4 regions of the Acidaminobacter sp. QWL-03 genome follow, and region 1 is predicted to be linked to each of the others. Evidence: riboswitches for the same ligand, from Rfam matches in the RefSeq annotation. Region 1 holds a riboswitch; each other region holds the start of a gene.

The links. Region 1 has a riboswitch for cyclic di-GMP ahead of AC4PHM_RS12015 (SpaA isopeptide-forming pilin-related protein). Riboswitches for the same ligand answer to the same signal wherever they lie in the genome.
Region 2: another riboswitch for cyclic di-GMP. It lies ahead of AC4PHM_RS05795 (polysaccharide biosynthesis protein); the one in region 1 lies ahead of AC4PHM_RS12015 (SpaA isopeptide-forming pilin-related protein).
Region 3: another riboswitch for cyclic di-GMP. It lies ahead of AC4PHM_RS13495 (LPXTG cell wall anchor domain-containing protein); the one in region 1 lies ahead of AC4PHM_RS12015 (SpaA isopeptide-forming pilin-related protein).
Region 4: another riboswitch for cyclic di-GMP. It lies ahead of flgB (flagellar basal body rod protein FlgB); the one in region 1 lies ahead of AC4PHM_RS12015 (SpaA isopeptide-forming pilin-related protein).

What each region holds. Positions count from the first base shown of each region.
Region 1 is NZ_CM178752.1:2,557,993-2,561,366, forward strand. Features, by position in the region: gene AC4PHM_RS12010 (MSCRAMM family protein) at 1-1,414, shown strand, start outside; cyclic di-GMP riboswitch class I at 1,771-1,852, shown strand; gene AC4PHM_RS12015 (SpaA isopeptide-forming pilin-related protein) at 1,955-3,374, shown strand, end outside.
Region 2 is NZ_CM178752.1:1,281,343-1,284,716, reverse strand. Features, by position in the region: gene AC4PHM_RS05800 (S-layer homology domain-containing protein) at 1-1,323, shown strand, start outside; cyclic di-GMP riboswitch class I at 1,539-1,623, shown strand; gene AC4PHM_RS05795 (polysaccharide biosynthesis protein) at 1,818-3,374, shown strand, end outside.
Region 3 is NZ_CM178752.1:2,890,475-2,893,848, reverse strand. Features, by position in the region: gene AC4PHM_RS13495 (LPXTG cell wall anchor domain-containing protein) at 1-1,558, opposite strand, end outside; cyclic di-GMP riboswitch class I at 1,604-1,695, opposite strand; gene AC4PHM_RS13490 (VanZ family protein) at 2,066-2,593, opposite strand; gene AC4PHM_RS13485 (hypothetical protein) at 2,675-2,842, opposite strand; gene AC4PHM_RS13480 (RNA polymerase sigma factor) at 3,048-3,374, shown strand, end outside.
Region 4 is NZ_CM178752.1:1,662,825-1,666,198, reverse strand. Features, by position in the region: gene fliD (flagellar filament capping protein FliD) at 1-286, shown strand, start outside; gene fliS (flagellar export chaperone FliS) at 299-676, shown strand; gene AC4PHM_RS07660 (hypothetical protein) at 698-1,093, shown strand; cyclic di-GMP riboswitch class I at 1,396-1,490, shown strand; gene flgB (flagellar basal body rod protein FlgB) at 1,641-2,030, shown strand; gene flgC (flagellar basal body rod protein FlgC) at 2,033-2,461, shown strand; gene fliE (flagellar hook-basal body complex protein FliE) at 2,495-2,809, shown strand; gene fliF (flagellar basal-body MS-ring/collar protein FliF) at 2,833-3,374, shown strand, end outside.

The sequences.
Region 1 (3,374 bases):
CGAATTCACAGGCTCTGACATGTGGTCATCTTTGATCAACGGATCACCTGCTTCTGTAGTGGCTGGCGCAGAACCGATCGTTACAGTTGCAATTACGAACACCTTTATTCCTGGCGACCTCGAGATCACTAAACTCTTTGATTATGAAGGCGTAGTGGGATTTGAGGTATCCATGCTGCCAGACTCTATTGACATTCACATCACCGGACCTTCCTATGATCCGAATGGTTTGGATGTCACACTCTATAAAGCTGACGACTACTACGTGAAGCTTGAAAACCTGATCCCTGGCGACTACAGCATTGACGAAATCAACGTTGGGGACGAATGGGAGGCGCCTGACCTTCCAATTAATAAAGAAGTTTTAGCCGATGGTCTCGTCTCCATCAGCTTCACCAACGTCTACGTCCCTGGTGATCTGGAAATCACCAAACTCTTCGATTACGAAGGCGTTGTGGGATTTGAAGAATCCATGCTTCCAGAGACAATTGACATTCACATTGAAGGACCTTCCTATGATCCGGACGGTCTGGATGTGACACTTGAAAAAGCTGATGGCTACTATGTAAAACTTGAAAATCTCCTTCCTGGCACCTATGAAATCACTGAAGTTAACGTTCCATCCGGTTGGATGGCACCAACCCTTCCAATTGAAATCGAAGTGGAAAACGGCGAAGTGGCATCTGTTGAATTCACGAACGTCTTCATGACGGGTTCGCTGACGATCACTAAGAATTTCATCGGCGGCGATGGGACCTTATGGCCTGAAGAAATCGTCGTAGTCGTGACTGGTCCTTCCTATCTGTTAGGGTTTGCAGCTGTAATTGAGATCGATCAAGTAACCGGATCTGGTTCCGTAACTTTGGACGACTTGATCCCTGGTGAATATACCTTCACAGAGCTGGCATTTGTCGGCAGTGAAAACTTCACCTCCAACATCAGTCCGCAATCTGTGATGGTCGTTGCAGGCGCAGTCTCACCTGCCATGGTGACAATCACTAACACTATGGCATACCACGATGAAACCGCTTGGGCACTAGGTAATAACAAAAACTTGGATTCCGTGAAATCCAACAACTGGGGCTGGAATATTGGTCCTATCACCGATGGATATAGCGAAATCCACGACTTAATCGCTGGCGCTGGCGGCAACATTGTAGAAAATGGCACTTTAGTTGGACATGTTGAAATTGTTTACTCCGGCGGTTACGTCACCGTGACCTACCACATGCTGGACGGCTTTGAATTGATGGACACTCATGTTTGGATTGGCACATCCAATCTTCCAAAACTCAAAAACGGCAAGATGACTGACTCCCCTGGCCAATTCCCATATGAGGATGGTGTCAGTATCGCTGCTACAGGTCCAGTCTACGTCGCAGCTCACGCAGTTGTGAGAATGCCAGGGAACTAATGCGGCACAATGTGGAGATCTGAGTAGTATGTAATAAGCTCTAAGGCGCTCCCGGGGTTTCGGGGGCGCCTTTTGTGACTTGAGGAGGCCATCCTAACAAGCTCTGGCACCAGTTTGAAAGTTGTCCGCGTCACCAACTCTGAATCCGTCCGCGTCACCCAACTTACGCCCCTTTTTTGATCATATTGTTAATGAAAATCATTATCGAAAAACGCTTAAACCCCTTCTGCCAGGGTAACTATGCACTATCAAGAAGCAGTTAAAAATTTTTAAACACCCCGCCACACTACATAGTTTTAGATCCACAGCAAATCTCCCTCTGACCCCTGTAACTGCCTGGCCACACAAAACCTCATTACATACAAGGGCAAACCCGCCGAAAGTCGGGGACGCAAAGCCAGGGCCTAAAGTGCGAGCTATGGTCGACCGGCTGCTATGTACAACCGTTTTGTGTTGTCATGGCAGCTTTTTATTTGCCCTTGAGAGCAAGTGACGCATTTGAGGCGATTACGAATACTAAGAAAGCGAGAGGTGAGAACAATGTTAGGAATGAAAAGAAAAGTTAAGCGGCTTCTGAGTTTGAGCATAATGTTGACCATGGTGCTGATGAGCTTTCCGTCACTGGCGGTGACGGCATACGACTTTGAAGGTACTTTTGATATTACGGCAGGTCAGAATATGGTGATCGGTGAAGCCACCGTGATGATCGATGGCGACCAGTTAACCATCGACGTGAACCTGGATGATGGCCAAAAAGCCAGCGAGTTCCATCTGGACATTTTCGATACCCTGCCAGACTCACGTCCAACACCTGGCCAGGCTGAACACAAAGGAAGCTTTAATCCAGCAAAAGAAGATTTTGACATCGGTCCAATAACCCTTGACCTCGATGATCTCAACCCAGGCCAGTGTCAGGATCTCTATCTCATCCTTCACCTGGCTGTCGGCGGAGAAACCGCTTATGCCGGCACGGTTATTGACTCTGAAGAGAGCAGCGGCGCATGGTTCGGCTACATCCACATTCAAATCTGCGAGCCTGACGAACCAGACCCTGAATTCGGCAGCCTGACTATCTTTAAATTTCACGACATGAACGAGAACGGCGAATTTGACGAGGACGACGAGCATGCCCTCTCCGGCATCGAGTTCGAAATCTATAACGAAGACGACGAGGCACTCGAAGACTCCCCATTCACTACGGATGACGACGGCCTGATCGAGCTCACCAACCTCCCGGTTGGCGAGTACACCATTAAAGAACTGTCCGACTACCAAATCACAGGACAAGTCTTTACCGATGGTCTCCTCTCCATCTCCATCAACAAAGACCAAACCACCCGAGTCGAAATTGGCAACATTATCCCGGATGACACCTTCGACGTTAGAATCGTTAAATTCGAAGACCTCAACCGAGACGGCAAAATGAACGGCAACGACGATTTCCTCGAAGACATTCACTTCATGCTCTTCGAAGATCCTGAAGACGAAAACCCTCTCCAGCACGGTTACACGGATGAGGACGGCGAACTTCTCTTCAGCGGTCTCGAAGCTGGCACCTACTATTTAAAAGAGCACAGCAGCGCGAAAATCACGACACCAGGCTTCGACGATGACGGTTTCATGATGATCGAGGTCGGCGGCGAAGATTTTGAAAATCCGCTTGAAATTGGAATTGGGAACTACTTTAGTGAAGAGGAAGAAGAGTTTGGCGCTATCACCATCTGGAAATTTGTCGATGTAGACAAAGACGGCATTTGGGATAACGGTGAACCTGCCCTTGAAGATATTGAATTCAAACTTTTCATGGAACATGACATGCCATCCACCAGTGAATCAGCCATTTCTCTGATGGAAGTCGCAAGCGGCGAAACAGATGAAGACGGCAAACTGGTCTTCAACAACCTCGAATTTGGCCACTATGTCCTCGAAGAACACAGCACCTTTGAAATCACCGCACCTG
Region 2 (3,374 bases), 1.3 Mb from region 1:
AGTATTATCATGATTTTTGGAAGCGCTTCTATGATTACAAGTTTAGCCGCAATAACCGACCCGCCGACGCACTGGGTCAGGCAGTCACCTGGCATTACGGAAGAATGGTATCCTCTGATTGACGAATTCGAGTCACTTGGTCTGCTGGACGCGCCTATGACCCGAGGGGCTTTTGAAATCCTCATTCAGAACAGCTTTGAGGGCCTTGAAGCCTTTGAAATTCCAAGCGGAATCAGTGAAAGCTCCGAAGTCACAGCAACACTCAATGTCACAAGAATGGAAGGCGCCTTCTACCTTCATCATCTGATGAAAGCTGAAAGAATCCTGGAGCAGCAGCTTTATACGGATCAGCCGGATATTCCACAGTGGGCTCTGGAGTCTGTCCTGGGGATGACTCAAAAGGGGATCTTTAAAGGCTTCCCGGATGGATCCTTCAAAAGCCGTCAGTGGCTCACCCATGCTGAGGCCATTTGTCTGGTGGCAAAGTCTCAGCTGCAGTGGATGAGAGAAGGATTGACGGCCATAGTGCCAAAACCGGTTCCGCTGGGTGAGCCGGTGGTTACAGAGCCGGTAGTCGAGACGCCAATAGCCGATGGGACGGAGCCTGATCCCACACCAAATCCTGAGCCAACACCGGCACCGGAACCACAGCCTGAACCACAACCTCAACCTCAGCCGGTGCCAGATCCAACCCCTGAACCCGAACCTCCCGTCACTACAGAGCCTCCGGTTGTCTCTGAGCCTCCGGCGGATACAGAACCAGCCGAAACGCCAGAAGAGCCTGCAGAACCTGTTGAGCCAGTGATTGAAGCGCCTCAGCCGGATCCGGTCCTACAACCGGAAGACCCGCAGCCAACGGATCCTCAGCCCGAAAATCCACAACCCTTAGATCCGCAGCCTGAAGAGCCGCAAACCGAAGACCCTCAGTCTGAGGTACCGGAAGTAAAACCAACTCACACCGCAGAAATCCTTATGCTCCTGCCGGAGGGCAAAACGCACTATGCTTACGTTCCCATTGAGCTTTATCTGATAGATCCGGATCTCAACACAGATCCAAACGTCGTTGAGACGGCTGAAGTGCTGATGTTCTCCTACGATTACTTCGAAAGTGTCATTACCATGACAGAAATCAGTGCGGACAGCGATCATTTCTTGGCTTGGATTACACCGGTCTTTGAACCGGGGGAGGATCCATTTGAGTTCAGGGTATGTGAGTTCTATACCATTGGAGCTTACATAGATTACTATGATCCGGTGAATGCTGAAGGCGTAACGCATTATTTGAGGTCCATGTCCTTTGATGTGCAGCCGTTTGTGTATTAAATAAAGAAGGCGCCAGTCAGACAGTCGGATACGGCTTCTGCTGGCGCATTATTATTCATAAAAATACGGAGAAAAGGATAACATAATACGTTTTCCTAACATTTCACCATATTTTCTCAACATTTTTATAGGTTCGACATTATTCGACCTACAAATTTTCTGAAGATATGCTATAGTTGTTAATGGCGATATAAACTTGTAATTATATAGGTTACTAACACATTTGGTAAACCGTGGGAAACCATGGGACACAAAGCTAGAGGGGCTTCCTCCAATCGGAAAAGTCAGCCAGTTGCAACATATTAACGGCAGCTATGGACTGTCGTTTTTTTGTGCAAATTATCATTTATGTATTTATATTGAAAATATGTTAATTCGACATTAAAACCTAACATTCGACAATTGTAATCGTGTATAATAAATGACGGCGTATGGTTGTATCTAATGATGCCATAAATCGTTATTTCTACATAATAAAACCAGGGGGATCGACTATGAAATCGACGCGAAAATTCTCAATTGTTTTACTGGATATAGCATTCCTCTTTGCGTCCATTGTCATTGCCATCATTCTGAAAGCGAATTTTGAGCGGTTATTTTTTCTTCTTGAGAATGGGTTGACCTTTATCATCCTTATGCTCGGATTAAAACTATTGATGATGAAGCTTCTTATGCTTTATGACAGCCTCTGGGAGCATGCCAGTGTGGATGGACTCATTAGAATTGCCTCTTTTGGCATTTTGAGTCATTTGATGGTGGCGTTCATGGATGTTTACCTGGAAGGCGCGTTCAGCTATAAAAGTCTCCTACTGATCTCCTTTTTTGATGTTGTTCTGATTGGTGGATTCCGTTTGAGCTACAGAGTTATAAGAAGACTGAAGAATCGTGCCTATACTATTGGCCAAAGCTATAAAAACATCCTGATCATAGGGGCGGGGCGCACCGGAGGGATGATGGCGAGACACCTGCTGTCAGAACCGCAGCGGTTTGGTTACCCTAAAGCTTTTATAGATGACGATCCACGAAAAGAAGGCACTTTGGTCAACGACATAAAAGTCATGGGCAACCGGTATGACATTTTAAGTGTGACGAAACGTCAAAGGATTGACGAAATTATTCTGGCTATCCCTACAGTTCCAATGCAGGATCGAAAAGAGATTTTGGAGGAGTGCAAGAGAACCGGAGCAAAAGTCAAAACTGTGCCGTCACTGGAAGAAATGATGATTGATAACGTCGACATTAAAAGAATCCGAGATGTGGAAATTGAAGACCTGCTGGGAAGAGATGAGATTACCCTCAATATGGATGGGATCAAGGACTATTTGGAAGGGAAAACCGTTCTTGTCACAGGTGGGGGAGGATCTATAGGATCCGAACTTTGCCGGCAGATAGTGAGGTTTGCACCCAAGAAGCTGATCATCCTGGATATTAATGAAAATTCCGTGTATGACCTGACTAACGAACTGAGGTCAAGAGGACTGGGCGGCATTGAACTGGACATGGTAATCACCTCTGTAAGAGATCGCAAAGAACTTTTCAGAGTATTTAATGACTTAAGACCACAAGTCGTCTTTCATGCGGCTGCCCATAAGCACGTACCTTTAATGGAGAGAAGTCCCCGTGAAGCTATAAAAAACAACGTCTTTGGAACGCTGAAACTCGTTGATGCCTCAATAAATTATGGGACTGAACGATTTGTTTTGATCTCGACGGACAAGGCAGTGAATCCAACCAGTGTAATGGGCGTCAGTAAGCGGATTGCAGAGATGATCGTCCAATCCGTGGAATCTCATAAAACTGTCTTTACCGCAGTGCGCTTTGGCAACGTTCTGGGCTCCAACGGCAGCGTCATCCCGCTCTTCAAGAAACAAATTCAAGAAGGTGGACCGGTGACGGTGACCCACAAGGACATGGTTCGCTACTTCATGACCATTCCTGAAGCCTCGAGACTAGTGCTTCAGGCTGGCGGCCTTGCCAAGGGCGGAGATGTGTTTGTTTTGGATATGGGAGAGCCGGTGAGAATTCTTAACTTGGCGGAAGACTTGATCAGG
Region 3 (3,374 bases), 330 kb from region 1:
CCTCAAGGTCCTCCAATTCTTCAGTCTCAACCGGAACATTGACAGGCGTTTCGACCGAAGCTGATGATCCCATTGGAGTCGGAGCCTCAACAACGACTACGACCGACTCGGTTATTTCATCATTTTGTTTTGGTTTATCATTTTGTTTTGGTTTATCTTTTTGTTCTGTTTCATTGTCATTATTTGAGTTGTTGTCATTAGGTGATTCCACGACTGGATCGACTGGATCGACTGGGTCGACTGGATCGACTGGGTCGACTGGGTCGACTGGGTCGACTGGGTCGACTGGGTCGACTGGATCGACTGGGTCGACTGGGTCGACTGGGTCGACTGGATCGACTGGGTCGACTGGATCGACTGGGTCGACTGGATCGACTGGGTCGACTGGGTCGACTGGATCGACTGGATCGACTGGGTCGACTGGGTCGACTGGGTCGACTGGGTCGACTGGGTCAACTGGGTCGACTGGGTCGACTGGGTCAACTGGGTCGACTGGGTCAACTGGGTCAACTGGGTCGACTGGATCGACTGGGTCAACTGGATCGACTGGGTCAACTGGGTCGACTGGATCGACTGGGTCAACTGGGTCAACTGGGTCAACTGGGTCGACTGGGTCAACTGGGTCAACTGGGTCAACTGGGTCAACTGGGTCGACTGGGTCAACTGGGTCAACCTCAGTTACTACCGTTTTCACATCGAAACTAAAACTATCGGATTTATCCACCCAGTCCTTTACCTCCGTCACCAGAGACTGTCCCCCATTGATAGGTAGACTGAAAATCATACTTTCAAAATCCTTGATACTTGCATTTCCACTACCGGCAGTCATTAGGAGCCCAAGCCTCGCGTTTTCACCTAAAGGAAGATATCCTTCACCATTATCAATTGCTTCTAAAAAGTAGTGATTATTGTCCAAAGAGTTTCCCAAAGCCAGTGCACGGATTGCCGCATGGAGATTAGTGTCATAATTCTGGTACTTGTTTAGCAAGTAGTTTATGCGATCTGCAGCTTGGATACCGACCGTCTCCATCATGTTAACCAAGCCAATGTATTTGGTGTTAAGTTCCATTTTTTCAGTGCTGCCTAACATATAGTTCACGGTCGGCGTGACGAGATGGTTATTTCTATCTATTGAGATACTTGTAAATCCATCTGTCAAAGTAAAAGAATGGTTGCCTGGCTTCGTGTTCGAATTATTGCCTTGCTGGGTGTCGATCTTATAATCAACCACTTCAAACGCAGCATAGCGAACCCTAACAACCACATTCAGTGTTTCTACAGAGCTGGCATCGATCTCAAACGCTGTGGCATTGAAAGTACTCTCAGCTCCGCCATTAATAGAGACATCTATACCGTCAAATCTTAAACCCTCAATCAACGCCACGTTGATTGACGTTTTACCTATTACTGAAGTATCCAGTGTGTAAGTTCCGAAGGTTCCATTACCTGAATAAGTTGTTGTATCTTCCGCAAATCCCATCATCCCAAACGGGACCGCGAGCGTGATTATGAGCACAAAAATAAGGGATTGTGCCCATGATTTTGAATTGCGTTTCATGGTATTTCCCCCTGTCAAGTAGGTTATTTATCTATGATTACTTGACACGGCAACTGGACTGCCATAACCCAAATAATAAGGTCTTAGGCTCCATGGTTTTGCGTCCCAGCCTTTCAGCTGGTTTGCCTTTTTCGTATCAACGATCCTCCTCTACAGCTTTTTGAAAAAACACACAGTAATCTACTTTCAGAATAATGAGATAAAACAACCTTGTCAAGGTGTATTTTTCGGCCGAAAGCCTTATGTAAACCCGCTTTCAGGGGTTTGAGAATACCCACTTCAAGATGTTGTATCTATTTCTAAACAATTTTGATTTTGACACAAAATGTGCCAAAAAAATATTTTCCGCATTCTGCAAGAAAGTGTTTTGACACCTTTTTCACTTCAGGAAGAAAATGCCCTTTTATGACCATCGGAAAAGCTCTTAAATGCGGAAGGGTCTCCCTAACTCCCGCCTCCTCCCAAAAAAATTCCGCCGATGGTCACGCCGCCATCTCCACAGCGCCATTACCCTCGACGGAACTCTTTCAATTTCTTTCGATCTTTCCTGATAAACCGCCCGACCGCCAGCATCACCGAGATCGCCATCCACGCAACCAGCACACCCAGCAGCGCCCCAACCGCGTCCAGCGCCATGTCAGATACCTGCATGGTCCGCCCCGGCACAAAATGCTGGTGCACCTCGTCCGCGACCCCAAGCAAACTCGCAATCAGCCAGGCCGGCAGCACCAGCCGCAGCCCTTTGCGGCGCGTCAAAGTAAAAAACGCCACCGTCACAAACCCGCCCAGCACCGTAAACAGAAGCAAGTGCGCGCCCTTTCGCGCCAAATATTTCAACAAAACAACCGACGGATCCGTCGACCGTATCAATTCCGCTTTCGTCGCCAGCCCAAGCCGGACCAGCACCTCATAGGTCTGCTGTGTCGTCTCCTGCATGGCCTGACTCGAGAACCAGTAAATCACCGCAACCCAGACAATTACCAACAGCAGCGTCAATACGCGCTTCACGCGGGCATCCCCCCTCACCTCAACCATTATATGTCGAGATCAGGGTTGAGGTCAAGGCCGCCACCAGGTTGACATAAAATTGTTTTCGCCAACTGTGCAGGTCTTCGCCTACATTGAATTCCCGCCGCGCTCCTTCTCCCTGATATACAGGTCCAGCGCCCGAATCCCCCGGTGGGCCAGCTTGAACATCAGATAGTAAAGGTAAACCGTCAGCACCAAAAATCCAATCACAACCACAACGTTAAAAAGTCCAAACAAGCTCCAGAATGCGTTCATTTTCCAGCCTCCAAATAATTTTTCTGCCGATGGTCACTTCAACCCACAACCCGTCCAAACACCAGCCTTCACCTTTTACCCAACCTCCCGAGCCTAAAACCGATTCATTTAGCATCCCAAATGGTATAAATAAGAAAAGAATTTACAGCCATCATGCAATAAAACACCACGCTCACGCGTTACTCAAATAGAAGGAGCCCTGTCTATGATCCTGTTCACCTTTGTCATCGACAATTCCATAGAACCGCAGTCCAAAGGCAGTTCGGGCAGTTTGGACGAGGGCTTGTTTGGGCGAATCGGCTCGGGCGACATGGCTGCCTTTGATCAGATGTACCAGAAGACCGAGCGCGCCATGTACACCTATGCCCTGACGCTGACGCGGCAGCATGACGAGGCACTGGACCTAATGCAGGAGGCCTATATCAAAGTCCTATCGGCCGCGCACCTCTACCAACCTATGGGCAAGCCCCTGGCCTGGATGTTCACTATCCAAAAAAATCTGCACCTCTCAAAACTCAGAAAATCCAGCAGG
Region 4 (3,374 bases), 900 kb from region 1:
GTTCCTGGCAGGAGATAGCGCACAGACCGGAATGTCCGGGAAACTTAAATCACTTATTGAGGGTTTGACAGATAAAACAAACGGCATGTTCCAGGTCAAGAGCACAAGTCTGGAACGCTCGCTCAAAGACTTAAATCGCAGAATCTCAGAATTTGAAGACAAAATGGCAAAAAGAGAAGCCTACTACGTCAACATGTTTTCCAAACTGGACGTCGCAATGCAAAAATCAGAGACGCAATCGAACTGGCTGGCGGCCCAACTAGGCGGCATGCAGTCAGGTGAATAGGGGATGTTAAACATGAGTGCATACAATACAGCCCTCAGACAGGCTAACCAAGCTTATGGCGGGGCCCAGGTCAGTACGGCGCCGCAAAAAAAACTCATCCTGATGCTCTATGACGGAGTGATTCAAAACTTGAAGGCGGCAGAAGCTGCGCTTGAAGTCAAGAACCTTCAGATCGCCCACCAAAAAATTCTCAAAGGTCAGCTGATTATTGAAGAGCTGATGGTCACCCTGAATTTCGATGAGGGAGGCGACATTGCAAAGGATTTATACAAACTGTATGAGTACTTCCGCTGGTCACTGGTGCAAGCCAATATTAAAAAAGATCCCACGGCCCTCATTGAGATTCGTCAATATTTGGAGGAACTCAGAGGAAGCTGGCAGCAAATTTAGGTGAGGAAGCGGGGCAATGCCATGGAATGTCAAAGATTGCTGAGCTATCTGTCGACGCGTTTAAGTCTGCTGGAAGCCTGGCAAAAACTTTATACGGAGTATGAGCCTGGTGATCCTGAGCTGTCAGACGTGGTCGAAGTCTGCATGGATCAGATCAAAGCGTTGGATCAAAGTGTAAACCCTGAATGGGACAATAAGGGAAAAAATGACATTTTGGACATTTCAGACTTTCAAATTGCCATTCAACAGGTGCTAGAAAAAATATACAAATTGCATCAAAATCACCAGTTAAAACTGAAAAATCATAAGGAAGCGCTGGTCCTAGAAATGAAAGGTGTCAGGAAAGCGAAAGCTTTGTCCAGTCAGATTTTGACTGCCTCTGAGGAACGGATTTCCGGACTGGATACAAAAGCCTAAGAATCCTAAAAATTATAAGTTTCTGTGAATAATTAACAAAGATGAGAAAAGTGTCGAAATATCCGATATTTTTTGAAGTTTGTTATTTTATTGTTACTTTTCATGTGTTAAGATTAATTTGTTATGTTTTTTCTCAAGATTGACAATTAACATAACAGAGTATTGCTTCAAAATTATCGCATCCAGAATCGAATGACTGAATCATTGAATTGGATTTATCAGGAATTACAGCCTCGGCTTGGCCGAACACATCAGCTATGTCACAATTCCAGAGTCTATTCAGCATTCATCTCCGAAAACTTTTCAGAAAAAGGCAAACCAGGCGAAAGCCTGGGACGCAAAAGAACGGGCCTAAGTGGACTATGTAAATCAGTTCATATGGCAGCCGAGTGCCAGTAGGGAAGTTTTTTCTATGCCATAAAAAAGAAAATATTCCCAAATTAGTGAAAATAATGTAATATAATTATGCGGAATTGTAATAAAATGTAATTTTGAACTGGCATACAAAATCCGGAAGTCAAAAAATGAGAGAGGTGGTGCTTGCGCTATGATCCAAAATGATTTAACTTATCAGGCCCTGACGAAAGCCATTGAAGGGTCACAGCGAAGACAGGAAGCCATTGCCTCGAATTTGGCCAATCTCAACACTAAAAATTACAAAGCCAGCCGGGTTTCTTTTGAAGGAGAACTTAAAAAAGCACTTGGGGAAGCTCAGAAAAACAAGAATTTCGAAAATGCCAAAATCAGAATTGGCAACATTGCGCCAAAAGTTGTAAAAGACCAGAGCAGCCGCATGAACAATGACGGAAATAATGTCGATCTGGATCAGGAAATGAGCCTGATGGCCGCGAACCAAATCCTATACCAGACTTTGATTCAGCAGCTGAATCAAAAGTATCAGACAATGAGTTATGTGATTCATGAGGGGAGAAGGTAAGCATGGGGATGTTTAACGCCATGAACATTCATACAAGCGGTTTGACGGCAGAACGCTTCCGCATGGATACCATTTCGACCAACATAGCGAATGCGGAAACCACCCGTACAGAAGAAGGTGGGCCTTACATAAGAAAGATCGCGGTATTTCAGGAACAATTGAAAACTGAAATGAACAGAGCCGGACGTCCGGAGCAGGTCAGTTCAGGCATCAAAGCGGTTGCGGTTGTAGAGTCTGACGAAGAGACGCCGCTGGTTTACAGACCGGAGCATCCTGACGCGGATGAAAATGGCTATGTACGGATGCCAAACGTCAATCTCATGACGGAGATGATCGATATGATGGTCGCCCGCCGGGCTTATGAAGCCAATCTGACGGCGCTGAATACGAGCAAGGCCATATTGGTTAAAACCCTTGAAATAGGACGTTAGTCACTCAAAAAATGCAGCAGAGGAGCAATCTGAATGGCAATTAATCCTGTACTGACTCAAATGATGCCGCTCAATAATCTCGTTTCGCAAAGTTCAGGGATCAATAGTGGGGCAGGCGAAGCCGGTACTGTCAACTTTGGTGACCTGCTTAAAACACAGCTTGAAAAAGTGGAAAACGCTCAGATCAGAGCGGATGGACTGACGCAGCAGCTCGTCAGCGGAGATTCGGTCGAGCTTCATGAAGTTTTAATTGCGACTCAGGAAGCGAAGCTGATGCTGGAAATGACCATGCAAGTGCGCAACAAGGTTGTGGAAGCTTATAAAGAAATGATGACTATGCAGTTATAAAGCTGTTATGAGGAGAAGGATCGATGGCGAAGTTGAGCACGGCCTGGATTAGGATCAGGGAACAATTTAATGCACTGAGTTTAATGTCAAAGAGATTGATGGCGGCAGCCGCGTTCTCTCTGATTTTGTTTTTTGCGCTTTATGTCCTGATCCTGGGCAAAGTCAACTATGTGGTTCTTTTCAGCGGACTTGAACTCAACAGCGCAGCGGCGATTGTCGAAGAAATGGATCGCATGGGCACTGTGAAATATAAACTGGAAGACGGCGGTACGACTATTCTGGTAGATGACAAGGTCGTCAATGACTTGAGAATTAAGCTGGCTATGAATGGGAGTTTGCCGGATACGACCATCGGCTTCGAGCTCTTTGACAATCAGGGCCTTATGGTCACAGACCAGGACCGGAAAATCATGTTTCAGCGGGCAACCCAAGGGGAACTGGAGCGTACCATTAGAGCACTGGAAGAAGTCAAATATGCCAGGGTTCACTTGAATCTGGCTGAGAGTTCCTTGTTTGAAAAAGAGATTCAGGCGTCCTCAGCCACGGTCGTGATTGAACTGCAGCC